Regions from separate parts of the Lysinibacillus sp. COL-1 genome, predicted to be linked through region 3. Evidence: riboswitches for the same ligand, from Rfam matches in the RefSeq annotation. Region 3 holds a riboswitch; each other region holds the start of a gene.

Region 1 (10,551 bases), 680 kb from region 3:
ACATCAAAAGCGCTCGAAAGAACTAATGTCAGCCATTAAGCCTGAACTAGATGCGCTTACCACTAAATATAAGAACAGTCAAAATGAATCTGAAAAAATAATAGTACAACAAAAAATGCAAGCATTAACGTCAGATTCATTGAAAAGTTCTTTATTAGGCTGTTTACCTATTATTGTTCAATTGCCTGTATTATTTTCACTGTATTACGCGATTAAGTTAGATACCGTCATCGCAAGTGAAAATTTCCTATGGATGAATTTAGGTACGATAGATATTGGCATTTCGATCATTGCTTGTTTGATTTATTTGATGCAAAGTGTTTTCTCCTTAGAGAAAAGCCAACCACTTAATATGAAGATTATGGTGTTCATTAATCCAATCATGATCCTCATTTTTAGTTTGTTCAATCCAGCGATTATCCCTATCTATTGGACAGTTAGTGCTATATTATTAATAGTTCAACAATTAATCATTAAAAAATGGTATAGATAAAATGAAACTTCTCTCTTTCGATTATGTAAAGAGAGGAGTTTTTATTTATTCTCCATCTATATTTGTGAGATGCTTTACATGACTTCTATCTTGAAAAAACAGGAGTATTCATCCTATAATAAAAAGGTTATAGTAAAAGACTAAAAGGGAGCGTCCATTATGGCGAACGAAATAAGATCGCAAGTGAACATTAAGCTCATTTCTACAATTCGTCCAAGTGATGGAGAGTCCGAAAGTTATGAAATGTGGCTCAAAGGGCAGCTACTTGAAAAAGCAGGAAGCTTATATTTGAAATATGATGAGGTGCAGGAGGATAAAACTATCCGCACAACAATGAAATTAGGACATGAGAAAGCGCTAATTATGCGTGCTGGCTCGGTCAATATGCGCTTACCACTTAACATAATTGAGCAACAAAAAGGGCATTATGAAAGTGAGTTTGGTTCCATGCCACTCATTATTGACACGAAAAAAATGACCTTTACGAAACGGGCATTAAGCGGAGATTTCCATGTACAGTACGATTTACTAATGGGTGGGCAATCCGTTGGCAACTATACATTAGATATTACATTTACGGAGGTACAATGATGAACGCAGTAGAACAAGTACAACAGGCTATAAAAGCAGCAATAGCTAAGGCTGTTGAAAAAGCAGGCTTAGTTGAGGCTGGTACAGAATTATCGATTCACTTGGAATCACCAAAGGATAAAGCAAATGGGGACTATGCAACAAACATTGCAATGCAATTAACGAAATTAGCTAAAAAACCACCTCGTGCTATTGCGGAAGCTATTTTAGAAAATCTTGAAACAGCAGGTACAGATATTGAAAAAATCGACATTGCTGGTCCTGGCTTCATGAATATCACAGTACGTAAAGATTTCCTAACTGGGGTAATTACACAGGCTCTTGAACAAGGTACTGACTACGGCCGTTCAAATGCTGGTGCTGGGGAAAAGATTCAAGTGGAGTTTGTTTCAGCAAACCCTACAGGGGACCTTCATCTAGGACATGCACGTGGAGCTTCTGTTGGAGATTCATTATGTAATGTATTAGATATGGCTGGTTACAGCGTCTCTCGTGAATATTATATTAATGATGCGGGCAATCAAATTAATAACCTAGCTTACTCATTAGAAGCACGCTATAAACAAGCACTAGGTATGGAAGCGGAGATGCCAGAAGACGGCTATCATGGGCAAGATATTATTGATATTGCGGGTAAATTAGCGGAGGAGCATGGTGAAGCTATTTTAGCAAAATCAGAGGATGAACGTTTTGCATTCTTCCGTCAACACGGTTTAGCCTTAGAATTAGATAAATTAAAAACAGACTTAGCAAACTTCCGCGTGAACTTTAATGTCTGGTATTCTGAAACGTCTCTATATGAAAACGGTAAAATCGAAGTAGCGTTAGATAAATTAAAAGCAAATGGTCATGTCTTTGAAGAAGATGGTGCTACTTGGTTCCGCTCTACAACATTTGGTGATGATAAAGACCGTGTGTTAATTAAAAATGATGGTTCGTTCACATACTTAACGCCAGATATTGCTTACCACGAAGACAAAATTGTCCGTGGTTTCGATAAATTAATCAATATTTGGGGAGCTGACCACCACGGTTATATTCCACGTATGAAAGCAGCTATTCAGGCCCTTGGCTATGATCGTGATACATTAGAAGTAGAAGTTATTCAAATGGTTCAGCTTTATAAAAACGGTGAAAAATTCAAAATGTCTAAACGGACAGGGAACGCGGTAACAATGCGTGAGCTTGTAGAAGAGGTTGGCCTTGATGCAGTACGATACTTCTTCGTGAAAACTGCAGGCGATTCTCATATGGACTTTGACCTTGATCTTGCTGTATCACAATCCAATGAAAACCCAGTGTACTATGCACAATATGCACATGCTCGTATTTCATCTATTTTACGCTCGGCAAATGAGCAAGGATTTACTGCAGCAACAGATCATCTTAATCTGTTAACAGCAGAAAAAGAAATTGATTTACTGAAAAAGATTGGCGATTTCCCGAGAGTGGTAGCAGAAGCGGCGAAACACCGTACACCACACCGAATCGCTAACTATATTCAAGAGACAGCAGCAACATTCCATAGCTTCTACAATGCAGAAAAAGTATTGGATGCTTCCAACAAGGAGTTAACAGAGGCTCGTTTAGCATTAATTACAGCTGTACGCACAACAATTGCTAATGCACTACGTTTAATCGGCGTATCTGCACCAGAAAAAATGTAATACTTTTTAAGCCCCTAACATGACGAATGTTAGGGGTTTTTTAGTGGCTAGAAGGCCAAAAATGGGCGATAACATTCTAAAAGTGGTTGATAAAACAGTAAATGTGAAAGATAAAAAGGCACAAGGAACGGATAACACTAAAAATTAGCTGTTTCAAACTTAATTTTTCTGTTAATTTCGAAAATTTTGTTGAAGTTTACGTCAACGTCAATGATATACTGTTGACAATAAGGAAAGGGGAGATGATTTTGAAGACGATTCAGGAGGTAGCAAAGGAATTCAATGTGTCTACTCGCACAATTCGTTATTATGAGGAACTTGGTCTTCTTCGTCCCGATCGCTCATCTACCAATCAACGAACCTTTTCAAAAAAAGAATTGGCGAAGCTCAAGCTTATTTTCAGAGGCAAGCGTTACGGGTTCTCACTAGAGGAAATCAAAGAGATGGTTTTACTTTTTGATTTTGATCGCTCAGGTATTCAGCAATTAGAGCGAACAGTAGAGTATGGAGAACAAAAAATTCAAGAGATTGAGAGTAAAATTGCTGAGCTGACGCAAATGAAACAGGAATTACAGCAAATGCAAGGCATGTTTAGTGAAAAATTAGCTACTTTAAAGGGAGAGATGCATGATGAATAGTTCCAGTTTGTTAGCACGAAATGCCCGTAAGTATCCAAAAAATGAAGCCATTATTTGTCATGGCAGAAGAGTGACCTATCGTGATTTAGATGAACAAGTAACACGTTTTAGTCATGCTTTGCTAGAGCAAGGAGTAAGTCAGGATGATAAGGTTTTAATCTTTATGCCGAACGTTTTAGAGTTTGTTGTAAGCTATTTTGCTATTCAGCGTATCGGGGCAATCGTTGTTCCAGTCAATGCGAAATTTACATTGCAGGAAGTAGAGTATGTGGCACAGCATGCCGAAGCGAAGGCGATTGTTGTTCATGAGGCGATTTTTGCCGCAGTTGAACAGCTAGCTGCTGTACCATTAAAAATTAAAACCGGCCAAGAAAAAGCAGGTTGGCAGCATTACGAAACAATGCTTCAAAATGCGAGCACACAAACAATTGATTGCCAGCTACAAGAAGATGACCCTTCGACTATTTTGTATACATCTGGTACGACAGGAAAACCAAAGGGTGTGTTATTTAGCTACCGTAATATTTTAACAGTGGCACAAATGATTGCTGTTGAAATGGAAGTGAAACCTGAAAGCCGTATATTGCTCATGATGCCATTAACTCATTCAGCACCATTGCATTTATTTTTAATGGCGGGCGTATTTGTAGGGTCAACAAGCGTATTAACACCAACCTTTACACCAGACCTTTTTATCGATGCCATTGAGCAGGAAAAAACGACGCATTTCTTTGGAGCGCCTGTTGCTTATTTATTAACGGCTCAGATGCCGAGGCTACAAACGGCTGATTTGTCTTCCATGAAGTGGTGGGTATATGGTGGAGCACCATTATCTCAAAATGAGGTTCGCTTCATTCAACAGGCATTCCGAACAACTAATTTAACCTGTGTTTATGGATTAACAGAGGCGGGTCCGAGTGGCTCACTGTTATTTGGCAAGGAGCATGAAACGAAGGCTGGGAGTATTGGCCAACGGGCGCCACTTGGCACAGAGCTTCGTATTGTCAATGACAATGGAGAAGATGTAAATGTGGGCGAAGTAGGAGAAATTGTCTTATTTGGTGAGGGTAATATGCTTGGCTACTTCAAGGATGAAATAGCAACCAAGGCTGCTTACATTGATGGGTGGTTAAAAACAGGAGATCTGGCTCGGATGGATGAGGACGGCTTTATTTGGATTGTGGATCGCAAAAAAGATGTCATTATTTCAGGTGGTGTCAATATTTATCCGAAGGAAATTGAAGATTGCCTATTAAGCTTTGAAGGGATATTTGAAGTTGCTGTCATTGGTATACCACATCCGCAATGGGGGGAAACCGTGAAGGCTGTATATGCTACGAAACAAGACATAGATGAGGATGCATTGAAAGCTTATTTAGAGGAACGGCTTGCGAAGTATAAACTACCACGTATTTTCGAAAAAGTGGAAGCGCTACCACGCAATGCTTCAGGCAAAATTTTAAAACAATCCTTGAAAGGACAAGAGGTGAGATAGCATGAAGGTTTTACAGCAGGAAGAAATGCGTGCAACAAACTTTTTTACAGAGGAAGAAACGCTTCAAAAAGTGTTAGAAATGATGTTAGATAAAGAGTTTTTGTCTTATGCACACAGAGAACTGACAGATTTCGGTGAGTTATGTGCAGGTGATATTGACGTAAGGGCAAAACATACTGATCGGCAGGGAGAGCCCCGCCTTGAACGGTATAATGCTTATGGAGAAGAGGTATCAGAGGTTTGGGTGAATGACGGTTACAAAAAAACAATTGAAGAGACATATAATACGGGAATTGTTGGCTACGTGCACAAAGAAATTCCACAGTTAGGTCACAAAGGGAATTATGTCTATAGCTTTGCACAAGGTTATTTACTATCTCATGCAGAGCCCGGTTTTTATTGTCCCGTGACTTTGACGATGGCTACGGCTTATCTATTAGATCATTATGCTGATGAGGATGTAAAGCAGCGTTTCTTGCCACATGTTTGTGCAACAGGAGAGACGGAGCTATACGAAGGGGCAACATTTTTAACAGAACGTCAAGGAGGGTCAGACGTTGGGGCGAATGTTGTGGAGGCCAGAAAAGTAGGCAATGAGTACCGTCTCTATGGAGAAAAATACTTCGCATCCAATGCAGGTATGTGTGGCGTAGCAATGGTGTTGGCACGTTTAGAAGGCGCACAAGCAGGCTCTAAAGGGTTAACGTTATTTGCAGTTCCATGGAATAATGAAGATGGTACGGCCAATCATCTTCGTATTCGTCGATTGAAAGATAAATTAGGCGTTCGAGCAGTCCCATCGGGCGAGGTAGAGTTTGATGGTGCCCTTGCTTATATTGTAGGGGAACAAAATAAAGGGATTTATTACATGCTAGAAGCACTAAATCTTTCGAGAATTTGTAATGCAGTCGCATCGATTGGTATTATGCGTCGAGGCTTTTTAGAGGCAAAGCATTATGTGACCAATCGATATGCATTTGGCAAGCCCTTAACACAATACCCAATGATCCAGGATACATTAGGGAAGTTTGCTGCTAAGCTGCATGTGGAAGTAGCGACAGTATTTGATCTTATTCAATTATACGATAAAGTGACAAGTGGGCAGGGAACACAACAAGATCTCATTATGAATCGTTTATATATTGCCATTATGAAAAAGGAAACGGCAGAGCAAGCCGTTCATTATGCTAGTGAAGCGATTGAATTACATGGCGGTAATGGCTATATTGAAGACTTTGTGACACCACGCTTACTAAGGGATGCACAAGTATTGACGGTATGGGAGGGAACGGCAAATATTTTGGCTTTAGAACTTATTCGTTTAGTGGATAAATTCCATGCACATGAACTGTTTGTCCGTGAAATGGAGACAAGGCTAGAGAAGCTAGCGGATAGTCCACTAGTGCAAATTGTGGAAGAGCAGTTGGTAAATCTTGCGGCTACATTACAAATTTTTAGCGCTTTAGATGAAGCAACTAAAACTTTTGAAGCAAAAGATATAGCGAAAAAGATGGCCCATCTTTATGAAAGTGTTGTAGCGGTGGAATGGGCACTAAAATTTGGCGGGAAGTACGAAAAGCTAGCGGATATCTATTTAGAGCAAACGTGGTCATTGCGACAAATAGGTGCACAAATGAAAACCGTACAATATTTTTCTGAAATTGTATAATTGCCAAGGAGTCGTCTGGAATGGAGGCGACTTCTTTTATTTTCATGTATAATGAAATCAACTGAATATTATAAAGGTTCTTTACTTAAGTAAAGTGAAAAGGGAAGTCGGTGTAATTCCGATGCGGTCCCGCCACTGTAAGTGTGAGTTTTTTCAAATAATGCCACTGAAGATTTCGGGAAGGCTTGAAAAACGCAATAAGCACGAGCCAGGAGACCTGCCTTTATAGTATAGACATGACAGCCTACGAGGATAGGGTGGTGGATTTTGTATCAGTTTTTTGGTGCGATTTTGACCCCTCATCATTCGAAGATGAGGGGTCTTATTTTGATGGAGAAAATATTTCTAACCAATTGACGCACGGATCAACAAAGGAGGATTCATATGAAGAAATTTTGGAAAATAGGATTATCAGCATTTTTAGCAGTAGGTTTGTTAGCAGCATGCGGGCAAGAAGCCAAAAATGACAAGCCAGTAGCTACGGAGCAGCAAACACAGCAAGAGACTCCACAGGTGGATGAAGCAACATTCCCAATGACCATAACAGATGCCATTGGCAAGGATGTTACACTTGAAGCACCGCCTGAAAAAATTGTTTCTCTTATTCCAAGTAACACAGAGATATTATTTGAACTTGGTTTAAATGATGAAATAGTTGGGGTGACAGACAATGATGATTATCCACCAGAAGTCGCTGAAAAGGATAAAGTTGGGGGCATGGAGTACAATATTGAAAAAATTATTGCCTTAAAGCCAGATATCGTGTTTTCGCATGAATCTAGCATGTCCCTTTCAGAAGCGGCGATTGAACAGCTTGAGTCAGCAGGTTTGAAAGTATTTGTTGTAAAAAATGCACAAGACTTTAATGAAACTTACACAACGATTGAGCTGCTTGGTCGTGCAACAGGGAAATTACCAGAGGCTGAAAAAATTATTGCTAATATGAAGGAAAAAGTGGAAGATGTTCTGACAAAAGTAAAGGATGTCGAACCCAAAAAAGTGCTAGTCGAAGCATCGGATGAACCTACTATTTATACGGCGGGTAATGGCACATTTATGAATGCTATGCTGGACATGATTCATGCAGAAAACGTAGCGGCAGATGCGAAGGATTGGTATGAAATTAGTTCAGAACAAATTATTGCGAAAAACCCAGATGTCATCGTTGTGACATATCATTATGTACCAGATATTTTAACAAAAATACCACAACGTGCTGGTTTCGATACTGTTAATGCCGTGAAAAATAAGGCAATCGTTCAAGTAGATGAAAGCACAACAAGTCGTCAAGGTCCCCGTTTAGGAGAAGGTCTTGAAGAATTAGCAAAAGCTATTTATCCAGAGGTATTTAAGTGAAAAAAATAGCACTAGCCTATGTACTAACATGTACGCTTCTTGTCATTAGTATCTGGTGTGGCGTAGCGATAGGCTCAGTTCATATTCCGTTAGAAGTTTTATGGAATCAAGCAGTTGATGAAACAGCTGCTAATATCTTTTGGAAAATCCGTCTGCCACGCGTGTTGTTAGCTGGACTAGTGGGAGCTTCTTTGGCCATTGCTGGAGCAGCTTTCCAAGGGTTGTTAAAAAACCCATTGGCAGATCCATATACATTAGGCGTCTCGTCGGGGGCATCTGTTGGTGCTGTTATTACGATTTTTTTTAGTATATCTATACCGGTCGTAGGCTTGTATGCCCTACCCACTTTTAGTATGATAGGCGCAATCATCACGATGGTAGTGGTCATGAGCTTTGCTAGAATGGTAGACCGTTCATTGAAGATGGAAACGTTAATTTTAACAGGTGTTATTTTTAGCTCATTTCTAGGTTCTCTCATTTCATTAATGATCGCTTTATCTGGAGAAGAGCTACGCCAAGTAATTGGCTGGTTACTAGGTTCTGTGTCAATGCGTGGATGGCCATATGTCCAAATGATCACGCCATTTGTTATTGTTGGTTCCATTATGCTTTGGACGCAAAGACGAGAGCTAAATGTTTTGTTATATGGTGAAGAGCGCGCGAAGCATTTAGGTGTCAATGTGAAACGTAGTAAGTATTTGATTTTAGCGGGTGGCTCCATGTTAACAGGAGCTGCTGTAGCGGTTTCTGGCACAATTGGCTTTGTAGGATTAGTTGTACCGCATATGACAAGGATGATTTGGGGTTCTGACCACCGCCATTTATTGCCATTATCGTTTTTCAATGGCGCAACTTTACTCATTGTTTGCGATTTAGTAGCACGAACAATTATTGTGCCAAGAGAGCTACCTATTGGTGTTATTACGGCGTTTATTGGTGCACCTGTTTTCTCCTATATTTTTTATAAGCAACGAAGAAGTAAGGGGGTACGGGCATGATTATTGTCGAACATCTATCAGGTGGTTATGAAGATGTACCAATCGTCAAGGACATTAGTTTTACTGTGGAAAAAGGGAAAATTCTTGGTATTCTGGGACCGAATGGTAGTGGGAAATCCACATTATTAAAGGTAATGAGTGGGATATTACCAGCTACTGCTGGAACAATCACAATTGATGGACAAAATATCCTTTCTTATAATGCCCGTGCTTTGGCGCAAAAGATGGCTGTACTACCACAGCTTCATGCAAATGCTTTCTCAAACAGTGTAAGGGAGGCCATTTCACTAGGGCGCTACCCCCATCAAACAGGTTTTTTCTCAAGTTGGTCTGAACAGGATGAACAGGCTGTTCAGCATGCCATGCTGCAAACAGGTGTGAAACGCTATGAGCACACCCCGTTAGAATTTTTATCGGGTGGTGAACAACAAAGAGTATTTGTTGCCCAGGCATTAGCGCAAACAGCAGAAATTCTACTGCTGGATGAGCCAACCAATCATCTAGACATTGCACATCAACGGCAAATCTTAGATATGGTCAGGAAGGAAGCTGTGGAGTGTGGTTTAACGGTCGTTATGGTACTACATGATATGAATTTAGCCTCTCTCTATTGTGATGAATTATTGCTTATGGAGGGTGGGCAAATGAGAGCACTTGGAGTACCGCATGAAGTATTAATAGCCTCCCAAATTGAAGAAGTTTATCAAGCACGAGTGGCTACATATGCCCATCCCGAAATACCAAAACCTCAAATTACAATGATGCCCGCAACAACTGATTACCAGCAGCGAGCTGTCATCAAAAAAGAACATTTCATGATAACGGAACACTATATTCAACTTCAATCAGAGATTCCGTTAAAAACAGTGTCCTCTGCTGTTCATAACCCAGGTATTGGCTGGCATAATTGCTTGTTAAACCGCTCTGTACCTGGTGATTATGTGATAAGTGATGTAAAAAGAGAAGTTAGTGATTTTTTGCAAAGAGAGAATTTTTCCCCAACAAGTACTGTTGTGATGCTGACAGCAGTGCCAACAGCTCTTGTTGCCATCAATGAATTTTCAGCGCCTTTTGGCAGTATGATAGTAGCTGTAACAGCTGGTGTGGGCAATGCGGTTGATGTATCACGTGTACACGAAAGACAGGATGATCCATATATTGGTACTATCAATACATGGATCATAATCAATGGCTGTTTATCGGAGGAGGCATTTTTCCAGGCACTGATGACAGCTACAGAGGCGAAAACAAAAGCTTTGCAATCAGAAGATATTCGTGACGAGCGTAGTGGAACTATTGCTACAGGAACTGCTACAGATAGTCTGTTAATTGCAGCAACTCAAAAAGGGGAAGAAATGCTGTATGGTGGCCCGATTACGGAAGTTGGTAAAATGATTGCCAAGGGTGTTTATGAAACAACAGTTCAGGCCATCAGAAATTATAAAAATCAGTTTTAGGAGATGAGAGAAATGAAGCTTTACACGAAAACAGGCGATACGGGGAAAACAAGTCTAATTGGCGGACGCGTTGATAAAGATAGCTTACGTGTTGAAACATACGGGGCGATTGATGAATTAAACTCTTTTATCGGGAAGGCAGTAAGTGAATTAGATCAAGCACTTTTTAAGGATATTTTAACAGATC
Region 2 (10,551 bases), 1.0 Mb from region 3:
GATATTGGAATGTATAGCCTTCTGGTGCTGTTTCAGGCTTTTCTGATGATATTTCAATAAAATCCTGCTCATAGCTTGGGAAATAGGTATCTCCTTGGAAGGCATGATTAATTTTTGTAATATATAAACGATCTGCCTTCTCCATCACTAAACGGAAAATTTGCTCACCACCAATAATCATGATTTCAGATACATCTCCAGCTTGTGCTAATGCTTCCTCTAAGCTTGTCACGATTTCAATACCATCCGCTTGGTAGTTCTCATCGCGCGTAATGACAATGTTGCGACGCCCTGGAAGTGGACGACCAATGGATTCGAATGTTTTACGTCCCATTATCATCGGCTTACCCATTGTTTTCTCTTTAAAATACTGCAAATCTCCTGGTAAATGCCAAGGCATCCCGTTGTTATAACCAATGACATGGTTGTCATCATGTGCCACAATTAAAGAAATCATACTGTCCCTCCAAATACTTTCATCTTTTTTATTATAAACATAATGAGCGTATTTCACCTCATTTATGAATGAATTTTCTTTTTATAAAATTAAATCCTAGTAAAATTATATGAATAGTTTATAATAGAGATATCCAACGTCACGATAAAGGAATGATGAAGATGACTACTTTAAGAAAAGAAGCTGTTCATTATATTGAAGCCCAGCATACGGGCACACCTTATTACCAAGTTAACCCACAGGAAGCAAGAGCAATGCGCACAGCTACGCTTTGGCAATCACCACACAGACCAAAGCTAGCATCCATCAAAGATTACAATATTACGGTGCGAGATGGAGCTGACATTACACTTCGTTTCTATACGCCTGTCCTTGACAAAACATTACCTGTCATTGTTTATTACCATGGTGGTGGCTGGGTTTACGGCAATTTAGAGTCTGTCGATGCAGGCTGTCAGCTATTAGCAGACCAAGCACAGGCGATTGTCGTATCAGTAGACTATCGTTTAGCACCAGAATACCCCTTCCCAACTCCCTTATATGATGCCTACGATAGCTTAGTATGGGTGGCTGAGCATATCAAAGCCTTTGGTGGAGATGTCAATCGCTTAACTGTTGCTGGGGACAGTGCAGGTGGAAATTTAGCTACCGTTGTTGCTTACTTAACTACTACATTGGGTGGTCCAGCGTTACAAGCTCAAGCACTAATCTATCCCGTGACAAATGTCGACTTTACAACGGAATCCTATCAGCTTTTTGGTGAAAACTACGGCTTAGATGCACAGGGCATGCAGTGGTTCTCTCAGCATTATACAGATGAAGCAAACTTTACAAACCCGCTCGTGTCCCCTCTTCAGCTAGAGAATGTTCGTAACATGCCTAAAACAATCATCATAGCTGCTGAGGCCGATGTTCTCTATGATGAAGGACTAAGCTATGCAGAAAAACTAAAAGCTAGTGGCGTTGCAGTAGAACATGTCACAATGCCAGGTTTAATTCATAGTTATTTCAGTAAAATGAATTATTTTGAAGATGCCACAAACGAAACGGTAGCAAAAATTGTGGAATTCTTGAAATAAGTTTGGCTATCCAGCTCAAACAGTGCGATAATAGAGCAAAACGTTTTTTAAAGGATGACATGATGACACAAACAATGACATTACAAATACAACTGCCCTATTCCGAGCAATTAAAAAAAGGCTATCCACTTATTTCAAAGGATGCGGTCGATGCAAGACGCCTACCTGCTGAGCAAGGTACGCTTCTCAAGCTCATGGATCACCATAATCGTTTTATTGGTACAGGATACTACGGTATTCAAAATAAAGGGATTGGCTGGGTGCTAACAACTGATGTGAACGAAACCATCGATAAGACTTTTTTCATGAAAAAATTCAAAAAAGCCATCGACAATCGTGCAGCATTTTTCAACAATGAAAACACAACAGCCTTTCGTGTATTTAATGGTGAAGGAGATGGCATCGGCGGTCTCACGATTGACTTTTTTAATGGCTACTACATGGTGAGCTGGTATAGTGAGGGCATTTACTCCTTGAAAGATGTCGTGTATGAGGCGCTTGCTGAGACGGTGAACTACCAAGCTATTTATGAGAAAAAACGCTTTGATAGCAAAGGGCAGTATATTGAACAGGATGATTTTGTGACGGGCACGCCTGGTGAATTTCCAATCATGGTGAAGGAAAATGGTATGACATACGCAGTTCATTTAAACGACGGAGCGATGACGGGGATTTTCCTAGATCAACGCGAGGTACGTTTGGCTATTCGTGAACGTTATGCAAACCATACAAACATGCTTAATACATTCTCCTATACAGGAGCATTTTCAGTGGCAGCTGCTCTAGGAGGCGCCATGAAAACAACAAGTGTGGATGTAGCTAAACGCAGTCTTGCCAAAACCATTGAGCAATTCAGTGTGAATCAAATTGATTATGAAGCACAGGATATTAAAGTAATGGACGTTTTCCATTATTTTAAATATGCGCAGCGTCACGCCTTACAATTTGATCTTGTTGTATTAGACCCACCTAGCTTTGCCCGTACGAAGCAAATGACATTTTCAACAGCAAAGGACTACCCTAAATTACTGAAGGATGCCATTGCTATTACCGCTAAAAATGGCATCATTGTCGCTTCCACAAATAATGCTAGCTTTGGGATGAAAAAGTTCAAAGGCTTTATTGACCAAGCATTTAAAGAAACCCGTACACGCTATAAAATTGTAGAGGAATACGGTTTACCAAAGGATTTCCGTGTTTCACGTGAATACCCTGAATTTAATTATTTGAAGGTCGTCTTTATTCAAAAAATGGACTAACAGGAATTCAAGACAGAATCATTTCTTTATGATTCTGTCTTTTTATATAAAAAAGTGACCTAAGAAATTCATTTCTTAAGTCACCCCTGAATACTGCTTATAGATAGTTCACAAACCAATCGCGAATATATTCAAGTCGATTGATTCTTAAAGTTGGTTTTCCGCTCCTTGACAGTTCATGATTGGACTCAGGGAAGCGCACGAATTTTGTTTCTTTTTTACGATGCTTTAAGGCGATAAATAATTGCTCCGCCTGCTCAATTGGACAGCGATAGTCTTTTTCAGCGTGTAAAATGAGCAATGGTGTTTCGATATTATTGACATATTTCAGCGGTGAATGATGCCAAAGCTTTTCGATATCGTCAAGTCCCGCAAGAATTTGCCAATCTGTAAAGTAATACCCAATATCACTGACACCGTAAAAGCTAATCCAGTTCGAAATAGAGCGCTGCGTCACAGCTGCTTTAAAGCGATTCGTCTGGCCAACAATCCAGTTGGTCATAAAGCCGCCATAGCTCCCACCTGTCACTCCGAGACGGTCTGCATCAATAAAATCATAGTGCTCCAGCACATAGTCCACAGCCGCCATTAGATCCTCATAATCATTGCCACCATAATCACCACGCACTGCATCAACAAACGTTTGACCATAGCCATGACTGCCACGTGGGTTCGTATATAGCACCGCAAATCCTTGTGCAGCTAGAATTTGGAACTCATTAAAATAAGTATTGGCATACATCGCATGTGGCCCGCCATGAATTTCAAGCACTAGAGGATATTTTTTCCCTTCCTCATAACCAACTGGCTTCATGATCCAACCATTTACCTTCCAGCCCTCTGCTCCCTCAAATTCAATGGCTTCTGGAACAGCTAATGCTCTCGTCTTTAAAAATTCTTCATTGATGGACGTCAGCTGTTCTTTTTCACCCGTTTTTAGGTTGACGAAAAATAAATCGCCAGGATTCGTCGTTGTACTAATGGCTACGACTGCTTGATCATGTTGTGCATCAAGTGAAAAACCATAGACATATTGATCATCGTGAATAGCTGGATAGATTTCACCATCTATATTTCCGAAATAAATCGCAGCATTACCGTGATCTGTTACTTGGAAGTAGAAGCTATGATTATCATTCAACCATTGAACACGTGGTGACACCACACCTTGAAGAAAATCGCCGATTGCAAAATCCCCAATAGGGGCGTCAAATTCACTTGTTACACATGTCAGCAGATTTTGTTGCAAATCATAGAGCCATAGCTTTGCTTGTGTAGCATTTTCAAATTCTCTTTCACTACCTATGAAAGAGATGAAGCGACTGTTTGGAGACCATGACGTTTGGTAATACATACCTGTTCCCTCTGTTAACGGACGCGCTTGCTTTGTTTCTACATCTAATAAATAGATATCGCTCTTAAATGAAAAATCTGTATCCTCTGCTACATCAGCTAAGTACGTCATATATTGACCATCAGGTGACCATGTACCAAGATGGACATGATTGTTTCCTTTCGTCACTTGCTCTAACTCGCCCGATTCTAAATGGACGATCGCAATTTGACTAAACTGCTCCATATCCAAAAAACCTGCAGCATCCGATTTATGTTTCATCTTGTCTATTTCTAGAGGCTTTAGTTCTTTTTCTTCTTTCTTTTCATCCGTTACCTTATCCAAAATCGTTTCATCTTTACCTAGCTTGATAGAAAAGGCCATTTTCTTGCCGCATGGTGACCACACAGGTGATGTCACACCATTTTTACAATATGTCACCTGCTTTGCCTCTCCGCCTGCTTTTGAAAGAATATAAATTTGCGACTTGCCTGTTCTAGTGGATAAAAACGCAACTTGACTACCATCAGGTGACCATATAGGAGAACTTATTCTATCCTCCCCAAATGTCCATTGCTGTGGTGTTTTGTTCTTCAGGTTTATGTAAAACAAATTCGAGACATAATCTTTTTTCTTCTCATCAATACGTGTCTCAACATAAACTACCTCAGTCCCGTCAGGTGAGAGCTGTGGATCGGCTACTGATTTCAAGTGGTAAAGATCTTCTGTTTGAATCCCTTGTTTCGATGTCATGTTCTTGCTCCTTTGTATTGTCATTTTCTGTACTCTACTACAATACTTCGACACCCTAAGTAATATTCCTGCTAGTTAATTGATTTTTTTACTAATTCCCAATATTCGGTTGATTTTGTTCTGCGATAAAATTTAAAAAAGGGTTCATTCGGACGAGCATGTTCCTTATAAAGGTTCATCATTTGTAGCAAAAAATCTTCAATGTGCTCGACACCTACCTTTTTCGCAAATAACGTGCCCGCCTGCGCCTTTGCCCCCATCGGTACAGCACCTAAGTAAACATCAAAGCTCTCCTGCTGATAAACGAGTCCAATATCATCATAGACTGCATTGTAGCAGGCTGACGCACAGCCATTGATGTTAACACGTACTCTTGCAGGTACCTCGATCCCCTCTAAAGCATGATAAAGCTGTTCGGTTATCGGAGCAGCCTCCATCTTTTCACCATCACAAAAATCACAGGCCTTCATCGCGATGATGGGTCCTGATGGTGCAACATAAAGACCCACTTCTCGTAAGGCTTGCATAGCCTCTGTCACAGCACTCGTTGGAATGGACACTAAAATACTATAGGAGGCCGAATACTTAATCGCCCCCTTTTCGCCAACAATCTCTGCTATTTTTTGAAATTGTGCAGGCGTATAATGCTTATTAATAATACCTGGGCTGACAGCTAAGCGTGTAAATTCGCCATGACGATTAAGTGTTTCAAATGTTTGATCTGGTACGTTTTTCTGAAATGCATTCATTGATATCGCTCCTTATGAAAAAGGAGCTAGCACAATGCTAGCTCGGAATTTTAAAAGTTATCAGGATAGAAGCCCTTCGCTAAAATTTCAATAGCCTCTGCCGCACGAACGCCTTCAGACGCAGCTGACAGTGGCAGGATGACAAAGCGATCATTTTTAACAGCTTCCATCTCCTTTAATGCTGGATCATTTTTTAAGAATTGAATCTTTTGTTCGGCCGTTGTTTCACCATAATCAATCACGACAACTACCTCGGGATTACGGTCTACCGCATCTTCCTTCGACACGGTTGTCCAGCCTGATTCCACATCACCAAAAATATTTTGACCACCAGCGATTGACACTAGTTCATTCATAAAGTTTTGACCAGCTGTAAAGACATCCTTTTCACCGCTATCAAATACGAGAACACGTAATTTCTCACTATCTTTTGGTAATTTAGCTTGAATTGCCTCCACATCTTGCGTCATTTGCTCAATTAAGGCTTCTCCACGATCCTCAATACGGAAAATTTTTGCGATATTACGAATATCAGTGAAAATATCCTCTAGTGTTGGCTTTGTCATATTGGAAGCCGTATGTAAATACGTATGAATGCCTAACTCCTCAAGCTCTTCCGGTGTTCCAACACCCTTTTCACCAAAGCCACTCTTCCAGCCTGCATATAAGAAATCAGCCTCGGCATCAATTACTTGCTCCTTCGTTGGGTATTGATCAGAAAGCACAGGCACTTTATCGTATGCTTCTTGTAGGGGCTCGTAGATTTTATCATCTAAGTAAGCTGTGCCTACCATGGAATCCTCTAAGCCTAGCGCTAGCATAATCTCTGTCACATGCTGATTTAAACTAATCGCTTTTGTAGGTGCTTCCTTATATGTTTGAGTTGTTTCATTATTGTCAATGGTTACTTCCGTTGCTGCCTCAGATGGCTCAACCTTCTCATCTTGCGCTGCTGATTCAGGTTTGTCCTTTGCATTACAAGCCCCTAAAACAGCGACCAAGGCAATGACCATCACCAGCCATAAACTTTTCCATTTCTTCATGTCCTTTTCTCCTTTGTTGTTCATCTATAGAAAGAAATCAAAGACTTCTTTGCTACCAGGATTCGTGGGAAGGGCATAAAAAAACCCTCTTGTCGCCAAGAGAGTAGCATAGTGAAAAAACGGTACATTACCTTTATCACTATCCCCATCCTCGTGGTTCTTAGTCAAAAAACACATACTGGCAGGTATCCTGGCTTAGGTTCATCATCTATACGCCTTCCCATAGTTAAACTACAGTGGCATGCTGTACAGACTCCCCATTTACAGTTGCGGGACAGCATCGGAATTGCACCGATTTCCCTTTTAAGCAAATGACAAATGCCATTTGCACCAATACGTTCTATAATGGTTAATACTATTGATAGACTAGCAGAAGAAAATTTGTAGCTCAATCAGTAGTATATTGCTAAATATATAATCATCATTATATTAGCACTATTTCGACAAAAATACGAACTATTTTACAAGAAATATATAGGCTAGTATTCTGTTACAATGAAAAGATAGCTATAGATAGAAACGAGGATATGTTATGTACAAAACAATTGGTGTACTTGCGCATGTGGATGCAGGTAAAACAACCTTCTCTGAGCAAGTACTTTTTCATACACAAAGCATTCAAGCTCGTGGTCGAGTGGATCATCAGGATACCTTTCTCGATCATCATGAGCTAGAGCGCAAGCGTGGTATTACCATTTTTGCCGAGCAAGGTCGCATGAACATAGGCGACGATACATACACGTTGATTGATACACCAGGGCATGTCGACTTCTCCCCTGAGATGGAGCGCGCCATTCGTGTGATGGATTATGCCATTGTTATCATTAGTGCGGTCGAGGGCGTACAGGGTCATACGGAAACCGTGTGGCAGCTTTTACGCAAATACCATGTCCCAACATTCTTCTTTATCAATAAAATTGATCGCGAAGGAGCCAATGTGGAGGCCGTTATGACACAGCTCCGCAAGGATTGTTCCCAGCAGGTGCTGTTCGTCGATGAACCGCTTCGTACTGATTATGTTTCAAGCAGCATCATGGAATGGTTGGCTGAGCGTAATGAAGAGCTGCTCGATGCCTTTTTGAATGAGTCATTGGAGCATGAGCAATGTCTTACTCAGCTACAGACCATGATTCAAAAGGAATGTGCCTTCCTCTGCTTTACAGGGTCTGCCCTAAAGGATGAGGGCATCAAGGAATTGCTTGCCCAGCTCCCTCTATTAACAGACACCCATTTTGAAGTGAATGCACCGTTTGAGGGGGAGGTTTTTAAAATTCGTCATGACGGCCACCAGCGTTTAACATTTATGAAGGCTATCAAGGGCGTTTTACATGTTCGGGATGAATTTTCGTTTGAAGAAGTGACAGAAAAAGTGACTGAAATTCGCCTCTATAATGGCAGTCGCTTTGATACCGTCCAAAAGGTTGAAGCGGGAGAGATTTTTGCTGTTAAAGGACTTAGTCAGGCCAATATTGGAGACCGCATCGGCACTACTATGCTGTCACAGCCCTATGAGCTTGTCCCAACGCTACAGGCAAAGGTTCAATATGAGGGCCATCAGCATATCAAGGAAGTGTTACAAATTTTCCGTTTACTAGAAGCAGAAGAGCCTTCCTTACGTGTGGTTTGGCAGGAAAAGTTCCAGGAAATCCATGTGCACATTATGGGCGTTATTCAGTTGGAGGTACTGATAGAAGTGTTAATGAAGCGTTTTTCATTAACGGTCTCCTTTGGCGAGCCCCAAATTTTATATATGGAAACCATTGTGACGACGGTGACAGGCTATGGTCATTTTGAGCCCCTCAAGCATTATGCAGAAGTTCATTTACTAATGAAGCCCAATCCGCGAGGAGTAGGTAATACATTTAGCAATGCCTGCCATGCGGATCATTTATCGGTAGGCAACCAACGCCTTGTTGAAAAGCACCTGTTTGAGCGTGATCACCATGGCTTACTCACAGGCTTCCCTCTGACAGATGTTCATTTTACACTGCTAACAGGTCGCGGACATAATGAACATACATCGGGCGGCGATTTCCGAGAAGCTAGTTTCCGTGCGCTACGTCAAGGACTTGAGCAAGCACAGAACATCCTGCTTGAACCCTATTATCGCTTTAAAATGAAGGCTTCGAACGACTTTATCGGCCGCATGATGAGCGACATACAGCAAGCTGCTGGCACATTCGATGACCCCATCTTATCCGAAACAGATGTTGTGCTAACGGGACGAGCGCCCGTCGCCACCCTAATGAGCTATAGCACAACCTTTGCGGCCTATACCAATGGTAAGGGCGCACTCACACTCCAATTTGATGGCTATGATGTGTGTCATAATGCAGAGGCAGTTATTGCACAGATTGGCTACGATAAAAATGCCGACCCAGAATACAGCTCCTCCAGCATCTTTTGTGCGAAGGGCAAAGGATATTCTGTTCCTTGGCACGAGGCACAAGCAGCCATGCATTGTCTGTAAGTAGGTGATCCTGCTCGAGCGAAGCCGTTTGCTTGCGCGGGTGTTTACTTGCTTCGAGCGAGAGTATTTACCCTGTTTGCGCGAGTATTCCTTGCTGGAGCGAGAGTATTTCATCTGTTTCCGCAAGTATTCCCCGCTCGAGCGAGAGTATTTCATCTGCTTCCGCGAGTATTCGTTGCTCGAACGAGAGTATTTCATCTCCTTCCGCGAGTATTCCCTGCTCGAACGAGAGTATTTCATCTCCTTCCGCGAGTATTCCTTGCTCGAACGAGAGTATTTCATCTCCTTCCGCGAGTATTCGCTGCTCGAACGAGAGTATTTCATCTCCTTCCGCGAGTATTCGCTGCTCGAACGAGAGTATTTCATCTCCTTCCGCGAGTATTCGCTGCTCGAACGAGAGTATTTCATCTCCTTCCGCGAGTATTCCTTGCTCGAACGAGAGTATTTACCCCCTACCCTTCAAATAAATAAAAACAAGCCCTCCGTTTGATGGAGGGCTTGAGTTTATAATGCACCTACTGCTTTCTTTGTAGGACTGTGCACAAGGTATGCAGGCTCGACAATCACGTAGTCATGCGTGTTTGTGAAATCAACTAGCACTTTACCAGGATAACTTTTTAAAATTTGCAGTTGATCAATTAATTGCAGCAATAGCTCGTGACCGTTGCCACGTGGATGCCAGTTGAAATGGTAATCATTTAATGCCTGAACCGCTTCAATAAATTGGGCATATTCCTGCTGCACAAAGGCTATTAACTTATCATGTTGAGGCGCTAAATCGTGGATATATGTTTCATAAAAACGCATCACAATCGAGCATAATACATCATTGACACGTGCTGCACTTAAAACAGGCTTTGGCTCCAGTGACAGACGGTCAAGATTGGGCTTGGCACGTGTGGAATCAATGCGTGTAATTAAATGGTATGGCTCCCCGTTAACCTCATAGACAATCGGGTTAGTCGGCATATACATCATAAAGCTATTGGTCTTCGTTTTCAGTTGATCGGTTACCGCTGCCTTCGCAAAAAGATGCCCGTCCACATCCCCATTTTGTATCCAAATAATTTCTTTATTATATAAAATTTGCTCAAAGAAGCGATCATTGCGGATCAGCTTCGTTGCTAATAATTGGTCAATCAATGATTCGACCGCCATTCTTGTTTTCGCTTTCTTGGCAACTTCTGTGCGTGGCTGCTTACAAATGGTCATATCTAAAGAAGTCATACATGCATCCCCTTTGCGTACATAATGTCAAAACAAAAAGGACTTCCTACCATTTTTGAGGAAATCCTTCGCTTATCTTCGTTCATCACCCAATGCCAAACAAACCCTAAGTATGTGTAAATGAGCCCGATTGCGAACCCCTTCATTTACTTTGGGCGTTTGACGTACCGTGACGAACAGA
Region 3 (10,551 bases):
TTTATCTTGATTAGCCTACAGCTCCCTCCCATATAGTTTAGAAGGTGTAGGATTTTTGTATTTATTATGAAAATTTCGTCGCAATGATGCTGAGGTGTAATAGATAATTGACTAAAATTCATGGCATTTATTTAAAACAATAGCTCTAAGCAATGTCATTTTGATGTTGGGAGAGGCTTTCAGTAGCTGCTTCTTTCACCCAATATGTATCTAACCAGCTATAGATTTTCTACCATTTCAGCGACTTGTTAGATTTACCTATTCAATAATAGGCAAATAAATAGACCCTATCGACGTATATCTCATATCTTAATAATGAACTACAACTTATCAAAACAGGAGGTAATAACATGTTTCAACGAAGACGCCATCCGGCAAAAGGTCCACACTGCTGTCCGCCACAAACAATGCCAACGCAATTTGATCCACCACAATTTTTACCACCAGAGCAATATGTTCGCACAAATTATATCCATACGGTTGTTCCACATGTACAACCAGCACATGTCACAACAGTAAATAAACATATGATTGATCATCAATACTATTTCCCATGCACAGAGTCTGTTGTTAATGAATGCTGTGAAACACATACAATGTGCGGTATGCCACCTAACCCTTGTCATATGCCACACCATCGTAAACATATGGGCCGTTAACAATAACGATGGGGTGCCATGCTGCCCTATCATGCTCTGGAACTATAGACAAAAAAACGAGTACCTTCCAAGTGAAGAGGCACTCGTTTTTTTATTTTTATTAATTCTTAGTACATTTTTAAATATTGATCGCGTTCCCATTGATGAACGGTTGTACGGTACATATCGAACTCGATTTCTTTTGCTTCTTTAAAGTTTGCGTAAATATGCTCACCTAAAGCTGCTTGCGCTACTTTATCTTTAGCAAGTAATGTTAAAGCATCATCAAGTGCTGCTGGTAAGTTTTCAATACCATTAGCTTGACGCTCTTCTTCCGACATCACATAGATATTGCGATTAATAGCTGCTGGTGGCGTTAAGTTTTGACGAATACCTTCAAGACCTGCCTCTAAAATAACAGCCATTGCTAAATATGGGTTTGCTGAAGGGTCCACAGAACGTACTTCTACACGAGTTGAAAGTCCACGTGCTGATGGGATACGAATTAGTGGTGAACGGTTTTGCGCAGACCATGCTACATAACATGGTGCTTCATAACCAGGTACTAGACGTTTATAAGAGTTTACTGTTGGATTTGTTACAGCTGTGAAACCTTGTACATGTGCAAGAACACCCGCCATGAATTGCATAGCTGTTTCAGAAAGACCTAATTCTGTAGCTTCATCATAGAATGCATTTTCTTTACCTTTAAATAGTGACACGTTAAAGTGCATACCAGAGCCTGCTTCACCAAATAATGGTTTTGGCATAAATGTAGCGTGCAAGCCATGTTTACGTGCAATTGTTTTAACAACTAATTTGAAAGTTTGAATGTTATCACAAGCTGTAACAGCATCGGCATATTTAAAGTCAATTTCGTGTTGTCCTGGAGCTACTTCATGGTGAGATGCTTCAATTTCAAAGCCCATTTCTTCTAGCTCTAATACGATATCACGGCGGCAGTTTTCACCAAGATCTGTTGGAGCTAAGTCGAAGTAACCACCATGGTCATTTACTTCTAACGTTGGTTCGCCTTTTGCATCTAATTTGAATAAGAAGAATTCTGGCTCAGGCCCTAAATTGAAGCTTGAGAAGCCCATATCTTCCATTTTTTTAAGAATACGTTTTAGGTTGTTACGTGGGTCACCAGCAAATGGTTCGCCTTTCGCAGTGTATACGTCACAAATGAGACGTGCCACTTTCCCTTTTTCAGAAGTCCAAGGGAATACTACGAAAGTATCAAGATCAGGATATAAATACATATCAGATTCTTCGATTCGAACGAAACCTTCAATAGATGAGCCATCAAACATCATTTTGTTTTCTAATGCTTTGTCTAATTGACTTACAGGAATCTCAACATTTTTGATTGTGCCAAGAATATCTGTAAATTGTAAACGAATAAAGCTTACGTTTTTTTCTTCGATGAGACGTTTAATGTCCTCTTTTGTGTATTTACCCACAGTTTTCCACACTCCTATAATTTGTCTAGCTTTTATGTTTACCCTACCCTATTTATTAATAGAATCGAGATAAATCCCCTCGTCGGATGGATGATTTTTGCATGCGCTGAGCTTGACGCATTTCTTCGCGCATGATTTGGCGTAATTCTGAATCACTTAAATCTTGTTCATCTGTAGCAACAGGATCTTTCTTTTTAGCAAATAATTTTTTAATCTTCGCCATATTCATACCCTGCTCTAAGTAGTCTTTAATTTCAAGCAATGTGTCGACGTCATTTAATGAAAACATGCGACGATTGCCTTCTGTTCGGTGCGGCTCAATTAAATGGTGTTCTTCATAATAACGAATTTGTCGTGCCGAGAGTTCAGTTAATTGCATCACAATACTCATTGATAATAACGGCATAGTTCGTCTAATTTCACGACTCATTTAAGTCCTCCTCCAATACCCGCTTATCATATAACGAAATTTTTTCACTGTCAACCAACCATGTGAGGTTTCCTAACATGTAAGGCGTTATTTTTTTCAATCCGATAGAAAATTGTAAAAAACTATTCAAATTTAAGGTTTATTTATTTTCATATTACTTTTTTTGAATGGCTTGAACAGCACTACAAATAGCAAATTTAACATGTTCATATGTTAGTCCACCCTGGATAAAGGCTGTATATGGTGGACGGATTGGACCATCTGCTGTCAGCTCAATGCTGGAGCCTTGAATAAATGTTCCCGCAGCCATAATGACATCATCTTCATAACCAGGCATATAAGCTGGTTCTGGAGCATAATGGGCATTTATTGGAGAATTGGCTTGTATTTCACGACAGAAGGCAATCATCTGCTGTGCAGTTTGGAAGGAAACGGATTGGATTAAATCCGTACGATTTGCATCATAGCTTGGAGAAGTGCTCATTCCGATTTCCTCCAGCATAGCTGCTGTAAAGATCGCACCTTTTAAGGCTTGTGATACGACATGTGGGGCTAGGAAAAATCCTTGATAAAAATCTCCTAATGTATTTAATGTTGCCCCTGCCTCTGCCCCAATACCTGGAGATGTCATACGATACGCACATTTCTCTACTAAATCTGCACGGCCAGCAATATAGCCACCAATTTTCGCCAATCCTCCACCAGGGTTTTTAATGAGTGAGCCTGCCATTAAATCAGCACCAACCTCTGTAGGTTCCTTCGCCTCTACGAACTCACCATAGCAGTTATCTACAAAAATAACGGCATGTGGGGCTAATTTGCGCACCTTTACGCACATATCAGCAATTTCTGCAATCGTAAAGGATGGACGTGTCGCATAGCCTTTCGAACGTTGAATGGCAATCATTTTTGTTTGCGTAGTAATGGCTGCTTCTACACCTACCCAATCAATTGCTTTATTTTCCACTAAATCCACATGTCGATAGCCTATTTTATAATCTTTCAGTGAACCGGTATCTTTGTTACCACCATCAACAATGGATTGCAATGTATCATATGGCTGACCAGAAATATAAAGCAGCTCATCACCAGGACGAAGGACACCGAATAGACTAAGCGTGATTGCATGTGTTCCTGAAATAATTTGTGGTCGTACAATGGCAGCCTCCGCCCCAAAAACTTCCGCATAAACACGCTCTAAATTATCGCGTCCCTCATCGTCATAGCCATAGCCATTGGATGGATGTAAATGATAGTCACTTACTTGATGCTTGCGAAATGCTGCTAGCACCTTCTGTTGATTATAAAACGCCATTTCTTCTACCTTTGCATGATAGGGTCGAACTTGCTCCTCTATTTTTGACGCTAAGGATAGCGTTTGTGCTGATAAATTAGATGTAAACGTCATTCTTTTCTTCTCCATTTCACAATTGTCCCGCATTTCAATCAGTAAGATCTATCGACTCTCTAAATTGACTTCACTCATTCTAGAATTCCCTAAATAACTACTGGTATATCAACGCTTTTGACGAATGTTTTTCTTTATTTCAATAACATCTTATCAATTTGTATGAACCCCTGCAAAACTTGCCTATTGTTTCTAAGCGAATTTTACGCTAAGCTAATGTGCGGACTTACTTCAAGAAGCGTATGTAATGACTGATTTTGGCTATTAAATTCATAGATTCTGTTACGTCAAAAAAAGTCTTTTAACTTTAAAAAAAGAAGTTCATTTATTGATAGAAGGGGTGAAAGGGATGGCTTGGGAGGTTTTTAGTATTATTGGAACAATTGCCTTTGCTATTTCTGGGGCAATCATTGCCATGGAAGAAGAATACGATTTATTCGGTGTATATATACTCGGTATTGTCACTGCTTTTGGTGGAGGAGCTATTCGAAATTTACTCATCGGGCTGCCTGTCACAACCTTATGGGGACAGGATATGATGTTTCAAATTGCACTAGCTGCGATTACGATATTTTTTATTTTCCCGCATCATCTGATTCAGCATTGGCATCGTTGGGGCAACTTCACAGATGCCATTGGCTTATCCGCGTTCGCTATTCAAGGTGCACTCTATGCCGTGAAGCTAGATATGCCAATTAGCGCAGTCGTTGTAGCTGCTGTTTTAACAGGTTCAGGTGGTGGTATTGTGCGAGATTTATTAGCTAGACGGAAGCCACTAGTTCTCCGTGATGAAGTCTATGGTGTTTGGGCTGCTCTCGCAGGGCTTGTTATCGGATTTGAAGTTTTGACTGGAGACATTTTCCTTTATGTATTATTTGCAGTGATTACAGCATTACGCATTCTTTCCTATATGATGAAGTGGCGTTTGCCTTTGCGAAGGTTGAATCGGGCATAGATACTGTAATTGATAAAAAAATGAATAAGCGCAAAGAGTTCATTAACTATTTGCGCTTATTTGTTATTCAGTAACTATTTAGCCAAAAGATTCATGGCTTCTTCTAATGTCACCATATTTTTCATCATAGAACAAGCAGCATCTAAAAGAGGAAAGGCTAGAGCAGCACCAGAGCCTTCGCCTAATCGCATGTTCATATGCAGCATTGGCTCTACACCAAGTAATGATGCGGCAATTTTAGCCCCTGGTTCCTCTGAAGCATGGGAAGGTATGATAAAGTCTTTTACTTTCGGTTCAATTTGATAAGCAATAAGCGCAGCAATAGTCGAAATAAAACCATCAATAATAACAGGTTTTCGGTGACTTGCGGCAGCCAGCATGATACCAGCCATAGCCCCTATCTCTAGCCCTCCAACTTTAGCTAGAACATCAATGATATCGTTAGGATTGGGTTTGTTGAGAGTAATTGCTTTTTCAATTACTGCTGCTTTATGAGCAATCCCTCCTTGACCAACTCCTGCGCCAAACCCTGTTATTTCAATAGGGTCATAGCCAGTCAAAGCAGCTAATATGGCAGTGCTCGGCGTTGTATTACCAATGCCCATTTCACCTGTTCCAAGTAGGTTGGCTCCTTTTGTGATTTCATCTGTTGCCACATGAATCCCCACTTCAATGGATTGAATAGCCTCTTCTCTTGACATAGCAGGGCCCTGTGCCATGTTATCTGTGCCATGCTTAATTTTATGAATGATGACACCTGCATCAAGCGGAATATCTTCTTTTACCCCAACATCTACTGTTACTACCTTTGCATTGGTAATGCCCGCAATCGCACAAACGCCTGTACCTCCCTTAGGAAAATTTAATGTTTGAAAGACCGTAACATCTTGTGGATTCGTTGTTATGCCTTCCTCACAAACGCCATGATCTGCTGCACAGACAATCATCACTTTTTTATCGACCATTGGATATAATTGTCCTGTTATGCCTGAAAGCTGTACGGCAAGTGATTCTAGTTTACCCAAGCTACCTGGGGGCTTACAAAGCGCATCAATTCGCTTTCTAGCTTGGTCCATACTATTCATATCAGCCTCTTGGATATTTTGAATCGTGTCTTGTAATAATTGCATTATTGTTTCTCCTCTCGTTCTACATGAAGACAAAATAAAAAGTCTGTAGTTTATTGTCATGACAAATAAACTACAGACTTTTCCATCATCTATATACTTCTGAAGCAAGTAGGCAGGTCTCCTGGCTCAAGCTCAACATATCATCGTGCCTTCCCAGCGATTCGCTAGTGGCATTTACGATGACACTCCCTTATACAGTGGCGGGTCCGCTAAAGTTTTTCACTTTATTCCCTATTCTCCCTATTGGGCACCTAATGCTTTTATTAAACTATTTATAATCTACGACAGCGTATTTTTTCTGTCAATATTAGAATACTCGCCTTGTACCATTTCTTCGGTTACCTATTCTTTTTCTATTTCGCTTAGCAATGTTGAGCCTAATAATAGGACCGCTCCTATTATTTGTAGAAGCGTCATTTTTTCACCTATAATCATCGTGGAAATTACTAATGATGTCAGTGGATCAATATAGCTAAGAATGGCTATACTTTGTCCTTTTAACTGTGACATGCCTAAAAAGAACAATAAAAATCCAACCCCTGCATGGACAATGCCTAATGTAATTAAGAATAGGACTGACTCAAAACTGATTTTCATGACCTGAAATCCTGTAGTTCCAAGTAGATAGAAGCCAAGGAAAAATGCTGCTAAAGAAAGTTGAATCATTGTATTTTCTGGTTCCTTTAAGCCGCATATAAATTTATTTGTCAATGTTAGCGCTGTGTAAAAGCATGCCGCGATAAGACCGTAGACAATGCCTATAAAATGCTCACTGTCCCCAGTGCCTTGACTTTGGACAATCAAATATAGTCCGATAAGAGCCACACAGACATACATTATTTTTCTGCCAACTAGCTTCTCTTTTAAAATAATTGGAGATAAGCAGATAACGAGTACTGGTGCAAAATAATAACTCAATGCAGCATTGGCAATCGTTGTTGCTTTATAAGCCTGAAATAAAAAAATCCAGTTCCCACACAAGGCGATACTAGAAAGTATTAATTTCCACTTATTTTTTATAATCTCTAATTTCGAAAAACTTTTCTTTTTATAAATAAAAATCACTACTAAAAAACAAGCACCTATTAAACTCATCCAAAAAGCGATTTCACTTGAAGATAACGGAATATACTTGGCAAAAACACCAACTGCTCCAAAAATAATCATGGATAATACAAATGCTAATTTTCCGCTCATTACAAATACCTACTTTCTACGTATAAAGTATTAACCTATACAGTAGAATCTATTGAAAATGAGCAAACTGTTATTGTATGCCTAAACAGTAGATTCTACTGTAAAGACATTGTTGGGGGTGCTATTGAACAAAACATACAAAATCCCTCCTTCACCTACATAATTGTAACATATTTCTGAAAATTAAAGAGTAAGTTTTATAAAGAAAGGGGTCACTAATCCCTTCATACTATTATGAGTATGTACAATATAAGGTAAGTCATAAATTTTCTTTGAGGAGGAGTTAGGATGAATGCAAGAGAATTGAGAAATGCTATTGCGGAGACTTGTGAAAATTATGATAGTCACTACGCTCAGTTAGTGAAACCAATCAATCAGTTATTAATGAATGTCGATGCTAGTATAAGTAACGAAACAGCGAATATAATCATCGAAAATTTGAAGTTATATTATAGCGGGGATAAATACATGACGGAATGTCACTTCGATGAGAGTGAAAATTTCTTAAAAGATGGTCTTGAACTTCTTCAAAATGGGGATCTTGCGAATGGTGCTTTACAAATATATGGTGCTGGTTTAAATTTTTCCAGTTATGCTTTAAAGGTTCGTGGGCAAAAAAATGTGAATCCGTATATTAACTTTGAAAAAAATTTCAGCCTCATCATGAACACACTCCGAAAATAAGTATATAAAAAAGGTGATGTCAATGATAGAAACAGCCACTTTGAAAAGCGAGAGGTTGATTTCCGTTCCACCAGCGTCCTTTCAGGGGGCGTCCGATGATGAGCCGCTTCACTCACTGCGTTCGCTCCAAGGTCCCCTCTGTGACGCTAAATCCCCTAGGAGTGACACTGGCTCCACTCCAATCAACCATATGTAAAAGTGGCTTTTCCTTCTCTTTCATACGAACCGTAGTGAACAAAATAGCCCATTATTTGTCTAATGAGAGAAAGGATAGCCCTTTATTTTCAATGTGAAGAAGTGGTAAGTAACAACACCCCTCCATAAAGAGTAGTGAACACCTTTGCTAAAAAGGTACCATTTTTATGCATTGGAATGGAAGGTTACTTGACTCCCGTGGGATAGTGAGACAGGCGAGCCTCTAAACGGAGCGGTAGCAGAGGAAGCGGCTCGGCGCTCGCTACCAGGAAAGCAAGTAGCCTGCAACGGAAATCCATTTTCACCTGTCACAAAAATGCTATGGATGGTTTTATTTTTCATTATGTCATTTATTTAAATTCTAATTCTCCATCGTAAGCTAGCATGCCGCCTTCAAGATTTGTTACATCAAATCCTTGCGCTTCTAAATAAGCACATGCATTAGCAGAACGAGCACCAGCCTTACAAACAACAATATATGGCTTTTCTACGTCTAATTCCTCTAAACGTTCTGGGATTGTCCCAAGGGCAATGTGCTTGGCACCAGGAATCATGCCGTGTGCTACTTCATCCTCTTCACGTACATCAATAATATATAGGTCCTCATTTGCATCTAATCGTTCTAGTAATTGTGTTGTTTCCATTGATTTCATGAACTTTTTTCCTCCAAAATTTCAAATTCCACTTACATTATAGCTTGTAACAAAAAAACAGCCAGTGTGGTGAACACAAGCTGTTTAACAATTTTTTATCCTTCTGTCTCTAAAAACTCTATTTGTTTTGCTGGAACGAATGTAGAAATGGCGTGCTTGTAGATTAGGTGCTGCTTATTTTCAGCATCCATTAATAAAACTGTAAAATTGTCATATGATTTCACAGTCCCTTTTAACTGAAATCCATTTAACAGAAATACAGTTACAAAAACACTGTTTTTACGTAGTTGGTTCAAGAACGTATCTTGCAAGTTGATTGATTTCATCAAATAGCCTCCCCACTAACTTTCTACCTCTTCACTCCTATAGTAGCATGTTCTACCAATTTATCAATTAGTAATTTTTAGAAATTTTTCTTAATTATTATAATTGTTCATCCGTCGTAATAAAATGGACATCCATTTTATTGCGAAAATAGGTAAGTTGTCTTTTTGCATAGCGGCGTGAATTTTGTTTTAAGCTATCAATAGCTTCTTCGAGGGTACATTTGCCATCCAAATAATCATACAATTCCTTATAGCCAATTGCTTGTATGGACTGCACATTTCGAATATTTTGCTGCCATAAACCTTTGACTTCTTCTAAAAGGCCATTGTCCATCATTAAATCAACACGACGGTTAATGCGGTCATAAAGCACTTCACGGGTCATATTTTGACCTAACCCCAAAATGACATGCTTATAAAGAGGTACTTCCCCTCGGTTTTGTGCTTCAGCTGCTTTGGATACACCGCTTAATTCCAGCATTTCTAATGCACGAATGACACGACGCGTATTGTTTGGATGAATCGTCTCCGCTGTTTGAGGGTCTAGTTGTTTTAATTTATTATGCATTGCCTCAGGGCCAAGCTTTGCTAATTCATCATAGTAGGCTTTTCGTGCTTCCTCATCAACTTTCTCATCAGTAAATTGGAAATCATAGAGGACCGCTTGTACATATAAGCCTGAGCCACCTACTATAATGGGTAATTTTTGTCGAGATTGGATTTCTGCAATTTTTGCTCGGACTAATTTTTGATAATCCGCTACTGAAAAAGATTCTGTCGGCTCTAAAAAACTGAGTAGATGGTGTGGTACGCCCTCCATCTCTTCTTCCTTAATTTTAGCAGTCCCAATATCGAGTCCTTTATAAATTTGCATGGAGTCGCCATTAATGACTTCACCGTTATATTTTTTCGCCAGTTCAATGCTTAAAGCTGTTTTACCAGAGGCAGTTGGTCCTACAATCGCTACGACCTCTGCCTGCTGTAATTTAGTTTCTATCATATTTTTCTAACCACCGTAATAATACTTGAAAGACCGCTTCTTGATTGTCTTCATTTAAAATTTCATGCCGTTTGTCCTCAAATAAATAAACCGTTACATCTTTTACTCCTACTGTTGCCAATTGTTCAGCAACTGTGTAAACGCCCAGCCCCTGTTCGCCAACCGGGTCTTTACTTCCACTTATCAAGAGAATAGGAAGATTTTTTCTCATTTTTGCTAATTCTTTTTTACGATTAAGTGTTGCAAAGCCCGTTGTTAAATCGACAAAAAATTGATTGGTTGGAATAAAGCCACAATATGGGTCATCTATATACTTCTGCACCTCTTGTTGGACAGAACATAGCCAGTCATAGGCCGTCTTTGGATTTGGAAACTGTTTATTAAAGCTACCAAAACTCAATTGATTTAGCAACTTACTTTCAGTTTCTTTCCCTAGCCCCTTAGCTAATACCTTGGCTACGATATTTCCAAC

The links. A riboswitch is a leader RNA that binds a small molecule or an ion and turns the genes downstream of it on or off. The one in region 3 is predicted to bind cobalamin.
Region 1: linked by a shared signal. The riboswitch ahead of AC6BKE_RS09835 (ABC transporter substrate-binding protein) and the one ahead of cobT (nicotinate-nucleotide--dimethylbenzimidazole phosphoribosyltransferase) in region 3 are both predicted to bind cobalamin.
Region 2: linked by a shared signal. The riboswitch ahead of AC6BKE_RS18370 (ABC transporter substrate-binding protein) and the one ahead of cobT (nicotinate-nucleotide--dimethylbenzimidazole phosphoribosyltransferase) in region 3 are both predicted to bind cobalamin.

Annotation. Positions count from the first base shown of each region.
Region 1 covers NZ_JCAWSJ010000004.1:293,891-304,441, forward strand. The annotation lists gene AC6BKE_RS09805 (YidC/Oxa1 family membrane protein insertase) at 1-493, shown strand, start outside; gene AC6BKE_RS09810 (YwiB family protein) at 653-1,084, shown strand; gene argS (arginine--tRNA ligase) at 1,084-2,751, shown strand; gene AC6BKE_RS09820 (MerR family transcriptional regulator) at 3,000-3,389, shown strand; gene AC6BKE_RS09825 (class I adenylate-forming enzyme family protein) at 3,382-4,884, shown strand; gene AC6BKE_RS09830 (acyl-CoA dehydrogenase family protein) at 4,886-6,553, shown strand; cobalamin riboswitch at 6,611-6,792, shown strand; gene AC6BKE_RS09835 (ABC transporter substrate-binding protein) at 6,938-7,909, shown strand; gene AC6BKE_RS09840 (FecCD family ABC transporter permease) at 7,906-8,907, shown strand; gene AC6BKE_RS09845 (adenosylcobinamide amidohydrolase) at 8,904-10,364, shown strand; gene AC6BKE_RS09850 (cob(I)yrinic acid a,c-diamide adenosyltransferase) at 10,377-10,551, shown strand, end outside.
Region 2 covers NZ_JCAWSJ010000004.1:2,009,535-2,020,085, reverse strand. The annotation lists gene AC6BKE_RS18395 (dihydrofolate reductase) at 1-457, opposite strand, end outside; gene AC6BKE_RS18390 (alpha/beta hydrolase) at 619-1,536, shown strand; gene AC6BKE_RS18385 (class I SAM-dependent rRNA methyltransferase) at 1,599-2,795, shown strand; gene AC6BKE_RS18380 (S9 family peptidase) at 2,893-4,881, opposite strand; gene AC6BKE_RS18375 (precorrin-3B methylase) at 4,953-5,630, opposite strand; gene AC6BKE_RS18370 (ABC transporter substrate-binding protein) at 5,681-6,673, opposite strand; cobalamin riboswitch at 6,837-7,023, opposite strand; gene AC6BKE_RS18365 (GTP-binding protein) at 7,206-9,143, shown strand; gene AC6BKE_RS18360 (hypothetical protein) at 9,220-9,633, shown strand; gene AC6BKE_RS18355 (hypothetical protein) at 9,648-10,370, opposite strand.
Region 3 covers NZ_JCAWSJ010000004.1:974,557-985,107, reverse strand. The annotation lists gene AC6BKE_RS12965 (CotD family spore coat protein) at 351-659, shown strand; gene glnA (type I glutamate--ammonia ligase) at 767-2,101, opposite strand; gene AC6BKE_RS12955 (MerR family transcriptional regulator) at 2,157-2,531, opposite strand; gene AC6BKE_RS12950 (methionine gamma-lyase family protein) at 2,686-3,939, opposite strand; gene AC6BKE_RS12945 (trimeric intracellular cation channel family protein) at 4,289-4,894, shown strand; gene cobT (nicotinate-nucleotide--dimethylbenzimidazole phosphoribosyltransferase) at 4,969-6,024, opposite strand; cobalamin riboswitch at 6,119-6,294, opposite strand; gene AC6BKE_RS12935 (DMT family transporter) at 6,367-7,221, opposite strand; gene AC6BKE_RS12930 (hypothetical protein) at 7,510-7,905, shown strand; gene AC6BKE_RS12925 (rhodanese-like domain-containing protein) at 8,451-8,753, opposite strand; gene hfq (RNA chaperone Hfq) at 8,849-9,079, opposite strand; gene miaA (tRNA (adenosine(37)-N6)-dimethylallyltransferase MiaA) at 9,177-10,079, opposite strand; gene AC6BKE_RS12910 (alpha/beta fold hydrolase) at 10,066-10,551, opposite strand, start outside.